2 regions of the Cupriavidus sp. 30B13 genome follow, and region 1 is predicted to be linked to the other one. Evidence: predicted binding sites of a transcription regulator. Region 1 holds the regulator's gene; the other holds the start of a gene.

Evidence for each region. The regulator FliA, encoded in region 1, starts transcription of late flagellar genes. The targets are predictions, from matches to a motif close to CTAAAGTTTNNNNNNNNNNNGCCGNTA.
Region 2: ACKI2N_RS30310 (YjfB family protein) is a predicted target of FliA. The motif match lies at 5,272-5,298, and genes of this name have one in related genera.

Annotation. Positions count from the first base shown of each region.
Region 1 is NZ_CP188224.1:3,242,119-3,248,876, forward strand. Features, by position in the region: gene ACKI2N_RS33530 (flagellar protein FlhE) at 126-557, opposite strand; gene ACKI2N_RS33535 (RNA polymerase sigma factor FliA) at 554-1,270, opposite strand; gene ACKI2N_RS33540 (MinD/ParA family ATP-binding protein) at 1,310-2,140, opposite strand; gene flhF (flagellar biosynthesis protein FlhF) at 2,144-4,600, opposite strand; gene flhA (flagellar biosynthesis protein FlhA) at 4,614-6,704, opposite strand; gene flhB (flagellar biosynthesis protein FlhB) at 6,701-6,758, opposite strand, start outside.
Region 2 is NZ_CP188224.1:2,513,223-2,519,980, forward strand. Features, by position in the region: gene ACKI2N_RS30295 (efflux RND transporter periplasmic adaptor subunit) at 1-457, shown strand, start outside; gene ACKI2N_RS30300 (efflux RND transporter permease subunit) at 450-3,524, shown strand; gene ACKI2N_RS30305 (TolC family protein) at 3,536-4,858, shown strand; gene ACKI2N_RS30310 (YjfB family protein) at 4,973-5,158, opposite strand; gene ACKI2N_RS30315 (S1C family serine protease) at 5,496-6,500, shown strand; gene ACKI2N_RS30320 (hypothetical protein) at 6,670-6,758, shown strand, end outside.

The sequences.
Region 1 (6,758 bases):
GCGCAGGTCGATTTCGCCCGGCCGCACGGCGCGCCCGCCAATGCCCCCCCGCGTTACGCGGTTGGCGCCTGGCGGCCAAGCCTCCGTCTCCATCCAGCGCCTTGAAGAGAAGGAACCGCTGATGCCTACCGGTATCCCACCACCACCTGCCCCGACTGTCCCTGCAGGACCGGCGTCAGCGCGCCCCTGCCCGGCACCTGGAACGCAAAGACGAAACCGTTGGCAGCATCGTCCCCGCCGAACGCGTCGGTCCGCCCCTCCGCGCCCGGCAACAGCACGCATCGCTGCGCATTGCACAGGTAGGCCTGCAGGTCGTGCGGCGGCGTGCGGTTGAAGGTGTAGCGCCACCGCACGGTGGTGATGGCGCCCTCCGCCTGCGGCAGGTAGCCGGTCGGCGTGATGGGTGCGGAGACGGTGCGCAGGCCCTTGCCATGCAAGGCGGGGCCGCTGACCGAAGCCGACCACGAGTGCAGGGTCTGTCCGGCCGGGGTGGCCCAGCCGTGGCTGCAGCAGGCGGCGAGCGCCGCCGCGGCAATACGGTTGGACCGGCGCGTCATAGCAGGCCGCGCAGTTGCGAGCGCAGGCGCGTGATGGCCTGGCTGCGGATCTGGCACACGCGCGATTCGGTGACGTCGAGCACGGCGCCGATCTCGCGCAGGTTGAGTTCCTGGTCGTAGCACAGCGACAGCACCAGCTTCTCGCGCTCGGGCAGGCGCTCGATGGCGCGGATCAGCGCTTCGCGCATGCCGCTTTCCATCAGCACGGTGAGCGGGTTGCCGTCGTCGCTGACGCTCAGGTGGCGGTCCAGGAAGTCTTCTTCGCCGGAGCGCTCGAAGTCTTCGTAGTGCAGCAGTTGGCAGCCGTACACCTCGTTGAGCAGGGTCTGGTATTCCTCCAGCGGCAGCTCCAGTTCCTGTGCCACCTCGGAGTCCAGCGGCGCGCGGCCGAGGGTCTGCTCGAGGCCGCGCACGGTGCGCTCGATGCGCCGCGTGAACTGGCGCAGGCTGCGCGACTGCCAGTCGTTGGCGCGGACTTCATCGAGCATGGCGCCGCGGATGCGCTGGCTGGCATAGGTCTCGAAGCGTGCGCCGTGGGTGTCTTCGTATCGCTTGGCGGCGTCGAGCAGGCCGATCATGCCGGCCTGGATAAGGTCGTCGAGCTGCACGCTGGCGGGCAGCTTGGCGGCAAGTTGCAAGGCGATGCGACGCACTAGCGACGCATGCGCGGTCACCGTATCCGTCTGTTCGAGCTTTCCCTGAATCGTGTACATGGTGGAATTCTCGTGAGTCCTGACGTGCGGGCCCGGCGTTCAGGCCAGGGCCGTGGCCGGCGGCGCCAGGGGCGTGGCCGGAGGGGTTGAGCGGTTTTCGGCCGTGGCTGCGGGCAACGGCCAGGCGGCGACGCCGGTGGCCAGGCGGCGCAAGGCGGCCGTGGCCGGCGCGGCGGCGAAGGCTTCCACCACGCAGCGGCCCAGCGCGGCGCTGCGCGCGACCAGCGGGTCGAGCGGCAGGCTGCCCGCGGGGCTGGCCTCCACGCCGAGATACTGGCTGGCGGTGCGCGCGAGGTTGCCGAGCACGGCGCTGGCGGCGGCGTCGCTGGCGGCGGCGTTGACCACCAGGTGGAAGCGGCGGCAGGCATAGAGATGGTTCAACTGCTTGATGCAGGCATAGGCCGCCTTGATCGAGGCTGGCTCCGCGCGCAGCACCACGATCAGGTTGTGGGCCGCGCCGGCCATCTGCGACAAGGCGCCCTCGGCATCGCCGCGGGCGTCGTTGAGCACGGTGCGGTAGCCGTTGAGCAGTTGCAGGTCGCCGCTGGCCTGCGCGCTGGCGGGCAGCACGCCGATGGCGCCGGCGGGACGCTGGCCCAGCGCCGCCTCGAGCGTGGCGGTGCCGCCCAGCACGGCGTCCAGCGTGGCCGCGGGCGCCGCGCCGGCCAGCCGCGTGGCGCGCGCGCCGGCGCGGTCTTCGTCGATCAGCAGGACGCGCTCGCCCTGCATGGCGAGTGCGTTGGCCAGGCCGAGCGCCACCGTGGTGGCGCCGGCGCCGGGATCGCTCGCGACCACCGCGATGCGGCGCGTCACGCGCGGCGCCAGCATGCGCCGCAAGCTTTCGGCCTGGTCCAGGGCGAGAGAATTCACGTCTTACTCCCCTTGCACCTGCGCCAGCGCCTTGAACATGCGGCCGCTGTCGACGAAGGATTCCGCGCCGGTGGCGGGCAGGACGGGGACGACGTCGCGCGCAGCGACGGGCGCTGCGGCCGGCACCGCGGCAGGCATGCCGGCGGGCGCCGCGCGGCCATTGCGCGCGGGATAGTTCTCCAGCACGTCCAGCAGCGCCAGCAGGCGGCCCATGCCCTCGACCAGCACCGCCGCGTTCGGGGTCTGGCGGGCCGGGGCGCGCGCGGACAGGCGTGCGAGAAAGGCGGCGGCTTCGCTGTCGCCGGCCTGCTCCAGGCGCAGCGCCGAGATGGCCATCTGCAAGGCGAGCAGGCGGGCGCAGGCCTGGCTTTCGGCCTGGGCGGCATCGCCGGCGCCGTCCTGGCGCTCGCCCTGGCTCAGGTGATCGAGCGCGTGGCCGAGCGTGCGCAGCTGCGCCTCGCCGTCTTCGGCCCAGCGTGCCCAGCGCGCCAGTTGCGCGCCTTCGGCGAGCAGCGCGGGGTCGCACAGCAGGTACTGCACGGCCAGGGTCTGACCGTTGTCGAGGTCGACCACGCGCGAGACCAGCAGGCCGGCTTCGATGCCGCCCTCGGCGGCACGGGTGCCGCGCGCCTGGCTTTCCAGCACGCGCACCGGCGCTTGCGCGACCCATTGCACGGCGGCGCGGCCGCGGTATTCCATTTCCTCGAAGGCGTGGAACGTGAGCGTGTCGGCCAGCGCGTCGACCTTCAGCGCGGCCCCGCCGCTGACCACGCGCGTGGTCCTGCGGGTGGCGGTGAGCCAGCGCTCGCCCGCGGTCTGCCAGCGCGCCAGCATGGCCGGTGCCGGCATGGTGTCGAGCACGTTGACGACGGTGCGGGTGGCGGCGATGGTGGCGGCCAGGTTGACCGCGTCGGTTTCCCATCCGCCTTGCGTGGCCTGCGAGACCGGGGCGGTGCGCCCGCCCGGCGCCACGGCGGCGGCCAGCGGCAGGCCGTCGCGGTCGGCCAGCCACAGCGTGTGCAGCCACGGGCGCGCGGCGCGGCGGCCGGCCGCGGGCGCGGCCACCACGGCGCTCAGCGCCAGCACGAAGCGGTCGCACTGGCGCACCAGGTCGCGGCACACGGACTCGCGCACGTGCTGCGCCATCAGGCGCGCCGACGGCGCGCTGTCCGCGCGCTGCTGCCAGAGCGCGCGCACCAGGTCGAAGCCGTAGTTGCCGCCGTCGAGCTGGTCGACGCAGTCGCTCACGGCGTTGGCGCTGTCGGTCAGCGAGCGCAGCATGCCGTCGGCGCCGCCGGCGGCAGCACCTTCGGCGCGCGCGGGCATGGCGCGGCGCGCGGCCTCCGCCTCGGCGAACACGGAGCCGCGGCGCGGGGTCTGGAAGGCGCGTTCGACCAGGGCCGTGCCGCTGGCCAGCTCCAGGTGCTCGGGCACGCGCTGGCCGGTGGAAGCGTAGTAGACCGGCAGGCGGTGGCGGATCACCACGTCCAGCACGGAGCCCAGGTGGGTGGCTTCGTCGAGCTTGCTGACGATGCAGCCGTCGATGCCGCCGTCCGGCGAATTGTCGTGGCGGTAGGCGTGCACCACTTCGTTGAGCGTGTCGCCGTGGCTGGCGCCGTTGAGCAGCAGGATGCGCTGCACCGGCGCCTGCACGCCGCCCAGCATGGCGATCTGCTCGGACAGGTTGCGGTCGCGCTGGCTCATGCCCACGGTATCGATGATCACCAGGTGCTTCTCGCTCAGCGCCGCCAGCGCGAAGCGCAGGTCGGAAGCGTCCTTGACCGCGTGCACCGGCACGCCGAGGATGTCGCCGTAGATGCGCAGCTGCTCGTGCGCGCCGATCCGGAAGGTGTCGGTGGTCAGCAGCGCGAGCCGTTCCGGGCCGTGCTTGAGCACGAAGCGCGCGGCCAGCTTGGCGGTGGTGGTGGTCTTGCCCACGCCGGTGGGGCCGACCAGCGCCAGCACGCCGCCTTGCGCGAACAGCGCGTCTTCGTCGCCCAGCACCGGCACCTTGCGCGCCAGCTCCTGGCGGATCCAGGTCATGGCGGCGGGACGGTCGTGGCCGAGCGGCAGGTGGCCCAGCAGCGTGCGCGCGAGCTGGCCGGAAAAGCCCGCGGTGACCAGCCAGGTAAACAGCGAATCGCGCAGCGGGTCGCCGCCGGTGGCGGGCAGGCTGTGAGTGCCTACACCCGCCAGCTGCCGCTCCATCATGGCGCGCATGCTCTGCAGCTCGCCGCGCAGGTCGCCCAGCGCGCCCTCGACCGGCACGGTGGCCGGCGGCGGCGTGAAGACGGGTGCGCTGCTGGAAATGGCGCCGAGATCGGTGTCGCGCATGGCGACGATCTCCACGCCGCCCTCGACGGTGCGGTTGGACAGCACCACGGCGTCGGGGCCCATCGCCTCGCGCACCTGGCGCAGGGCTTCGCGGCCATTGGCCGCCACGAATTTAGCTACGCTCATCTTGCGTCATCCCTCACGCTGCGCCGCCGATCATGGCGGTGATCCTGATGTTTCGGTTGTCCGGCACCTCGGCATGCGAGAGCACCTTGAGCTGCGGCATGGTCCGGCGCAGGAAGCGCGCCAGCAGCGGGCGCAGCGGATGCGGCACCAGCAGCACCGGATCCAGGCCGAGGTGTTCCTGGCGCGAGACCGCGGCCTGGGTCTGCTGCAGCAGCGCGTCGGCCAGGCCGGGCTCGATGCCGCCGCCGTTGGTGAGCGCTTGCGACAGCACGCGCTCCAGCCCCGCGTCGAGGCCGATCACCTGCAGGTCGGCGCCGTTGGGGAACCACTGCTGGGTGATGGCGCGGCCCAGCGCCACGCGCACCAGCGCGGTGAGCTCGTTCGGGTCGCTGACCTTGGGCGCGTGCTCGGCCACCACGTCCAGCACGGTGCGCATGTCGCGGATCGGCACGCTTTCGTCAAGCAGGTTCTGCAGGATCTTCTGCAGCGCCGTGAGCGTGATGACCTTGGGCACCAGGTCCTCGGTGAGCTTGGGCGATTCCTTCGAGATGCGGTCGAGCAGCGCCTGCACTTCCTGGCGGCCGAGCAGCTCGGCCGCGTGCAGGTGGATCAGGTGGTTGAGGTGAGTCGCCACTACCGTGCTGGCGTCCACCACCGTGTAGCCGAAGGTCTGCGCCTGTTCCTTGAGTCCGGCCTCGATCCATACCGCCGGCAGGCCGAAGGCGGGGTCGTGCGTGGGCGCGCCGGGCAGCGCGCCGGAGACCTGGCCCGGGTTGATGGCCATCCACTGGCCCGGCGAGGCCTCGCCGCGGCCGATCTCCACGCCCTTGAGCGAGATGCGGTAGGCGTTGGGCTTGAGCTCGAGGTTGTCGCGGATATGCACCACCGGCACCAGGAAGCCGATCTCCTGCGCCACCTTCTTGCGGATGCTCTTGATGCGCCCGAGCAGCTCGCCGTTCTGCGCGCGGTCCACCAGCGGGATCAGGCGGTAGCCCACTTCCATGCCGAGCGGGTCGACCAGCGAGACGTCGTCCCAGCTGGCCTCGGTCGATTCCGGCGTGGCGGCGGGCACGCGGTCTTCGCGCTTCTTTTCCTGCGCCGCGGCCACGTCGCGGCGCGACACATAGCGGCCGAACCACACCAGCGCGCCGGCGAACGCCAGGAAGGCGAAGTGCGGCATGCCGGGGATGATGCCCATCATGCCGATGATGCCGCCGGTCAGGTACAGCACGCGCGGGTTGGAGAAGAGCTGGCCGGTGAGCTGCTGGCCCACGTCCTGCTCGTTGGCCACGCGCGAGACGATCACGCCCGCGGCGGTGGAGATCACCAGCGCGGGGATCTGCGCCACCAGGCCGTCGCCGATGGTCAGCAGCGTGTAGTTGCGCACCGCGGTGGAGAAGTCCAGGTCGTGCTGGAGCATGCCCACCACCATGCCGGCGCCGATGTTGATGAACATGATCAGCAGGCCGGCGATGGCGTCGCCGCGCACGAACTTGCTGGCGCCGTCCATGGCGCCGTAGAAGTCCGATTCCTGCGCCACTTCGGCGCGGCGCTTCTTGGCGCCTTCTTCGTTGATGAGGCCGGCGTTGAGGTCGGCGTCGATCGCCATCTGCTTGCCCGGCATGGCGTCGAGCATGAAGCGCGCGCCCACCTCGGCGATGCGCCCGGCACCCTTGGTGATCACCATGAAGTTGATCACCACCAGGATGGCGAACACCACGATGCCCACCGCGAAGTTGCCGCCCACCAGGAAGTGGCCGAACGCTTCGATCACCTTGCCGGCGGCGTCCGGGCCGGTATGGCCTTCGAGCAGCACCACGCGCGTGGAGGCCACGTTGAGCGACAGGCGCAGCAGCGTGGAGAACAGCAGCACGGCCGGGAAGGCGGCGAAATCGAGCGCCTTCTGCGTGTACATGCCGACCAGCAGCACCATGATCGACAGCGCGATGTTGAAGGTAAACAGCAGGTCCAGCACGAAGGGCGGCAGGGGCAGGATCATCATGCCCAGGATCATGATGATCAGCAGCGGCCCTGCCAGCGCCTTCATCTGGCCGCCGCCGGCGCGCGCACCGGACAGGTTGAACAGCGAGGTCAATGCGTTCATGCTTGGCTTTCCGGTACGGCGAGTTCGTCAGGCACCAGCAGCTTCTCGGGGGCC
Region 2 (6,758 bases), 730 kb from region 1:
GACGGTGGCCGACCTGTCCACCGTCTATCTTGCCGCCAACGTGTCCGAGAAAGACATCGGCGCGGTCTTCGTCGGCCAGCCCGCGCGCATCGAACTCAATGCGTATCCGGATGCGCCGGTCACGGGACAAGTGCGCTACGTGGGCGAGATCCTCGACGCGGACACGCGCACGGTGAAGGTGCGCGTGGCCATCGACAACCGCGACGGACGCTATCGCCCGGGCCTGTACGCCAAGGTCACTCTCGCCGGCCAGGCGCAGCCGGCCCTGCTGGTGCCGCCCTCGGCGCTGCTGCAGGGCGGGCTGGAGACGCGCGTGCTGGTGGAGACCGCGCCGTACCGCTTCGTGCCGCGCGTGGTCGCCACCGGCGCGCAGGCGGGCGGCATGGTGGAAATCCGCTCGGGCCTCGCGGCCGGCGAGCGCATCGTGGTGAAGAACGGGGTGCTGCTCCATGATTGACCGCTTCGTCACCCTGTGTTTCGACCGGCGCGCCGTGGTCTGGCTGGTGTTCGTGCTGGTGGCGCTGTACGGCGCCTATAGCTGGAAGCAACTGCCGGTCGAGGCGTATCCCGACATTGCCGATGTCACCTCGCAGATCGTCACGCAGGTGCCCGGGCTGGGCGCCGAAGAGATCGAGCAGCAGATCACCGTCCCGCTGGAGCGCGCGCTGCTGGCCACGCCCGGCATGCACGTGCTGCGCACGCGCAGCCTGTTCGCGCTGTCGCTGGTCACGGTGGTGTTCGAGGACGGCACCGATGGCTACTGGGCGCGCCAGCGGCTGCGGGAGCGGCTCGACGAGGTCGAGCTGCCCTACGGCGCCAGGCCGGGGCTCGACCCCTACACCTCGCCCACCGGCGAGTTCTACCGCTACACGCTGGCATCCGCCACGCGCAGCCTGCGCGAGCTGTCCGAGCTGCAGGCGTGGACCGTGGTGCCGCGCCTGAAGAAGGTGCGCGGCGTGGTGGACGTGACCACCTTCGGCGGCCTGACCACGCAGTTCATGCTCGAGCTCGATCCGGCGCGGCTCACGCAGTACAAGCTGACGCTGGCGCAGGTCAGCGCCGCGCTGAATGCCAACAACGCCAGCAGCGGCGGCAGCGTGATCGACCGCGGCGAGCAGTCCTACGTGGTGCGCGGCACCGGCCTGCTGCGCTCGCTCGACGACATGGGCAACGTGGTGGTGACCGTGAAGGACGGCACGCCGGTGCTGGTCAAGGACCTCGGCGCGCTGCGCTACGGCAACGTGGAGCGGCGCGGCATCCTGGGCAAGGACGACGACCCGGACGCGGTCTCGGGCATCGCGCTGCTGCTCAAGGACTTCAACGCCGCGCAGGCGCTCGACGGCGTGCACGCGGCCGTGCGCGACCTCAACGACAAGCTGCTGCCGGCGGACGTGAAGGTGGTGCCCTACCTAGACCGCGCCACGCTGATCGACGCCACCATGCGCACCGTGGGCATGACGCTGGCCGAAGGCATGCTGCTGGTGGCGGTGGTGCTGCTGCTGTTCCTGGGCAGCCCGCGCGCGGCGCTGATCGTGGCGCTGACGATTCCGCTGTCGCTGCTGATCGCCTTCGTCTTCATGCACCACCTGCGCATCCCGGCCAACCTGCTGAGCCTGGGCGCGATCGACTTCGGCATCCTGGTGGACGGGGCGGTGGTGCTGGTGGAGAACATCCTGCGCCGGCGCGAGCAGGAGGCGGGCCGCGTGCTCGCGCCGCGCGACGCGCTGGCCGCGGCCCTGCAGGTGGCGCGGCCGATGGGCTTCGGCATGCTGGTGATCGTGGCCGCCTACCTGCCGCTGTTCTCGTTCGAGCGCATCGAGTACAAGCTGTTCTCGCCGATGGCCTTCGCGGTGGGCGCGGCGCTGGCCGGCGCGCTGATCGTGGCGCTGGCGCTGGTGCCGGGGCTGGCGTGGATCGCCATGCGCCGCCCGCGCCGCGTGTTCCACAACCCGGCGCTGGCGTGGCTGGGCGCGCGCTACCGCGCCGTGCTGGAGCGCGGCATCGGCCGGACGCGCTGGGTGGCGGCGGCCTGCGCGCTGGCGCTGGCCGGCGTGCTGGCGCTGGGCGCGGCCATCGGGCGCGATTTCCTGCCCTACCTGGACGAGGGCTCGCTGTGGCTGCAGGTGCAGCTGCCGCCCGGCATCACGCTCGGGCGCGCGGCGGACATGGCCGGCGAGCTGCGCCGCGCCACGCGCGAGTTTCCCGAGGTGTCCTACGTGGTCACGCAGACCGGCCGCAACGACGACGGCACCGACTACTGGACGCCTTCGCACATCGAGGCCAGCGTGGGCCTGCACCCGTACCGGACCTGGGCCTCCGGCATGAGCAAGCAGCAACTGATCGGCAAGCTGGCGGCGCGCTACGCGCGGATGCCCGGCTTCACGGTGGGCTTCATGCAGCCGATGATCGACGGCGTGCAGGACAAGTTGTCCGGCGCGCACAGCGACCTCGTGGTCAAGATCTTCGGCGACGACCTCGCCGAGGTGCGCGGCATTGCCGCCCAGGTGGCGGACACCCTGCGCGCCGTGCCCGGCGCGGCGGACGTGGCGGTGGACGTGGAGCCGCCGCTGCCCAACCTGCGCATCGACCTGGACCGCGCCGCCGCCGCGCGCTACGGCATCAACGCGGCCGACGTGGCCGAACTGGTCGCCACCGGCATCGGCGGCGCGCCGGTGGGCCAGGTCTACGTGGGCGAGCGGCGCTACGACATGACCGTGCGCTTCCCGCCCGAGGCGCGCGCCAGCGCCGACGGCATCGGCGGCCTGATGCTGGCCGCCGCCAACGGCGCCAAGGTGCCGCTGGCGCAGGTGGCGGACATCCGCACCGCCGCGGGCGAAAGCGTGATCGTGCGCGAGATGGCGCGCCGCCACCTGATCGTGCGGCTCAACGTGCGCGGGCGCGACCTGTCCGGCTTCCTGGCGCAGGCGCGCCCGGCGCTGGACGCCGCGCTGCGCTACGACCCCAGGCGCATCCAGGTCGAGTGGGGCGGCCAGTTCGAGAACCTGGAGCGCGCGCAGGCGCGCCTGGCGGTGATCCTGCCGATGACGCTGGCGCTGATGTTCGTGCTGCTGTTCGCCGAGTTCCGCAACCTGCGCCAGCCGGCGCTGGTGCTGCTGGCGGTGCCGCTGGCCACCATCGGCGGGCTGGCCGCGCTGCACCTGCGCGGCATGACGCTCAACGTGTCCAGCGCGGTGGGCTTCATCGCGCTGTTCGGCGTGGCGGTGCTCAACGGCGTGCTGATGGTCGCGCAGATCAACCGGCTGCGCGCGCAGGACGGCATGGCCCTGCGCGCGGCGGTGATCGAAGGCGCCGCCAGCCGCATGCGCCCGGTGCTGATGACCGCCACCGTGGCCGCCATCGGCCTCGCGCCGGCAATGCTGGCGACGGGCCTGGGCAGCGACGTGCAGCGCCCGCTGGCCACCGTGGTGGTGGGCGGGCTGGCCAGCGCCACGCTGCTGACGCTGTTGCTGCTGCCCGCGCTCTATTACCTCGTGGAAGCCCGCGCCGCGCGGCGCGCGGCCTGAGGAGAATCCGGATGAACGACAAGAACAGGCACAAACACAAGAACAAGCGCAAACCCTTCGCCCTGCCCGCCCTGCTGGCGTGCGCGCTGCTGATGCCGGCCGCCGGCGCGGCGGGGGCGGAGCCGGTCCGCTTTGCGGAGTTTCTCGACCTGGTCGAGCGCCAGAATCTCGGGCTGGCCGCGCAGCAGGAGGCCGTCCGCGGCGCGCAGGCCGGCATCGGCATCGCCGGCGTGCGGCCGGACCCGGTGCTCACCTACGGCCGCGGCAATATCGAGCTCAGCCGCGCGGTGGCGCCCCGGCCGGCGCGCACGCATGAGCTGGGCGTGGAGATCCCGCTGGAGCTGGGCGGCAAGCGCGCGGCGCGCGTGCGCGCCGCCGGCAGCAACCTGCGGCTGGTCCAGGCCAGCGTGCAGGGATGGCGCAACGCGCTGTATGCGGAATCCGCGGCCGACTTCGCCGAGGCGTGCCGCAGCCGCGAGGCGCTGGTGCGGCAGGAATCCGCGCTGGCGGCGCTGGGCCAGGTGGTGCGCGCCAACGAGGCCCGGCGCGCGGCGGGCGACGTCGGCGGGCTGGAGCTGGCACAGTCGCGCGTGGAGCGCGACCGCTTTGCCGCCGGCGTTACCGCCGCGCGCGCGGCGGCGCAGGCGGCCATGCAGGCGCTGTCGGTGCGGCTGGGCGTGCGCGTGGAGGATGCCTTCGGCAATGCGCCGCTGGCCTGCGATGTCCGCGCCTATGACCCCGGCGGCGATGCCGGCGCGCTGGTCGCGCGGGCGCTGCAGGCGCGCGACGAGGTGCGCATCGCGCGCGCCGCGCTGGACCACCTGCGCGACAACGCGGCGCTGGCGCGCGCCAACCGCTGGGTGGACCCGAGCGTGAGCCTGGGCCTGACGCTGGCGCCGGGCACGCCCGGCAGCGGCGGCGGCGACGGCACGCCGCGCTCGCGCATGCTGGGCGTATCGGTGTCGGTCCCGCTGCCGCTGTCGCGCCTGCAGCGCGGCGAGCTGGTGCAGGCCGAGGCGGACGTCACCCAGGCCATGCTGGCCGTGCGCGAGGCCGAGCTGAAGACTGGTACCGAGGTACGCCGCGCGCTGCTGGCATTCCAGGCCGCGCGCGAGAACTTCGAGCGCTACCGGGACGCGGTGAGCGCCGACGCCGACCGCGTGCTGGACGGCATGCGCCGGTCGTACCGCCACGGCGCGGCGTCGCTGCTGGCGCTGCTCGACGCGCAGCGCACCGCCGACGAGACCTACCTGGACTACCTCCAGTCGCGCGCCGACCTGGCGGGCGCCACGGTGGCGCTGCAGCTTGCCACCGGCGAGCGGCCATCGCTCTGAGCCCACGGCGGCGGGGGTGGCGGCGGCGGCGGTGGCGGAATGGAAAATGGGGCCCGGCGCCCGGCGTGTCTCCCGGGCGCCGGGCTTGCCGTTGCTACATGTTGCTACGCCTTGCTACACCTTGATGTCGATGTTCTGGCCCAGGTGCGGCGGGTTGCTCGCCGGCACGCTGGCCGTCGTCACCGACGCCAGCAGCGCGGCCACGCCCTCGGCCTGCAGGTCCAGCGATTTGCGCAGCATCAGCAAGGGCACCGGGTCGGAACCGGCGTTGCTTGCCGCGCTGACGATGGCTGTATCCATGAGTGAATCGTCCTGTTTTCAGCTTGCGGTTGGGGGTACGGGTGGCCGGGATGCCGGCAGGCCGGCCGGGAAAGCCGCGGCGCCACGCGCGAGGGGGGCTCCTGCCAGTTTGTTGTCGGCCCGGCGCGGCAAAGCTTTAGCGCGGCGGCCGGAACGTTTATGATAGGCAGCCCCGTGCGCGTCCGCAGGGTCCGGAACAGCGGGCGGGGAAAGGCCGGATCGCCAGTGTGGCGGCCGAATCCGGCGGCTTTCGGATGGCATTCCGGCGGGACCAGTCACCAAGAAGACAATCATGGGTCGGGCGAAAAAAATAGCGGGTCACATCGCAATTTCGTGTTTGACTGCCGGCATTTCCCTGCCCGGCCTGGCGCTGGACTCGGCGCAACTGTACGAGCGGGAGTCGCCCAGCATCTGGGTGGTCACCGTGTTCGACGCGCAGGGCGGGCGGATCGGCCTGGGCAGCTCGGTGGTGATCGGGCCGGAAGCACTGGTCACCAACTGCCACGTGCTCAGGAACGGCAAGGCCATCGCCATCCGGCGCGAGAACACCGCGCACAGCGCGCGGCTGCTGCATGCCGACGTGGAGCGCGACCTGTGCATCCTGCAGGCCCGGGGCCTGGCCGCGCCGGCCGTGAAGATCGCCCCGCTCGCCTCGCTCAGGGTGGGCCAGAAGGTGTACGCCATCGGCGCGCCGCGCGGCTACGAGCTGACGCTCAGCGACGGCCTGCTCTCCTCCCTGAACAAGGACGCCGCCGGCCGCGTGGTGCGCCTGCAGACCACCGCGCCGATCTCGCCGGGCTCCAGCGGCGGCGGCCTGTTCGATACCGACGGCCAGCTGATCGGCATCACCTACCTGATGCGCGCCGACGCGCAGAACCTCAATTTCGCCGTGCCCGCGCAGTGGATCGCCGAGGTGCCGGCGCGCTCCGCGCTGGCGCTGCAGCGTTTCCGCAGCGAGACGGCGGCCGCGGCAGCCGTGCCGCCGCCGGCGCAGCCGCAGCCGCAGCCGGCGCAGATGCAGGGCGCGCAGGACCGGCAGCTCACCGGCGCCGAACTGGCCGCGCATTTCACGCACCTGGGACGCATCGACGCCACCGCGCCATCGGGCATCACGCTGTGGCTGGATATCCGCGAAGGCGGCAGCCTGGATGTGACCAATTCCGTCAGCCGCGGCTATTCGCCGGGCCGCTACCGGATCGAGCAGGAGAGCGGCCAGGTCTGCTTCGACATGGACAACCCGAAGTTCAAAAGCATGCAGACGTGCTACCGGCTGAGCGAAGCCGGCGGGCGCTACGTGATGCGCTCCGTCTCCAGCCCCTATTACTTTTCCTACGCGAAGTAGCCCGGCGCCCCGGCCCGCCCGCGCGCGCATCTCCACTTCTTCACCTCTTTACATCTTTACATCTTTACATCTTTACATCTTTACATCTTTACATCTTTACATCTTTACATCTTTACATCTTTACATCTTTACATCTTTACATCTTTACCTCTTCTCTCCGGCAACAAGCATGAACCTCTCCTATCGCACCGGCGCCGCCGCAGCCGCCGCCCTGCTGTTCCTGGGCGGCTGCGCGCGCGCCACCGACTACACCGGCAA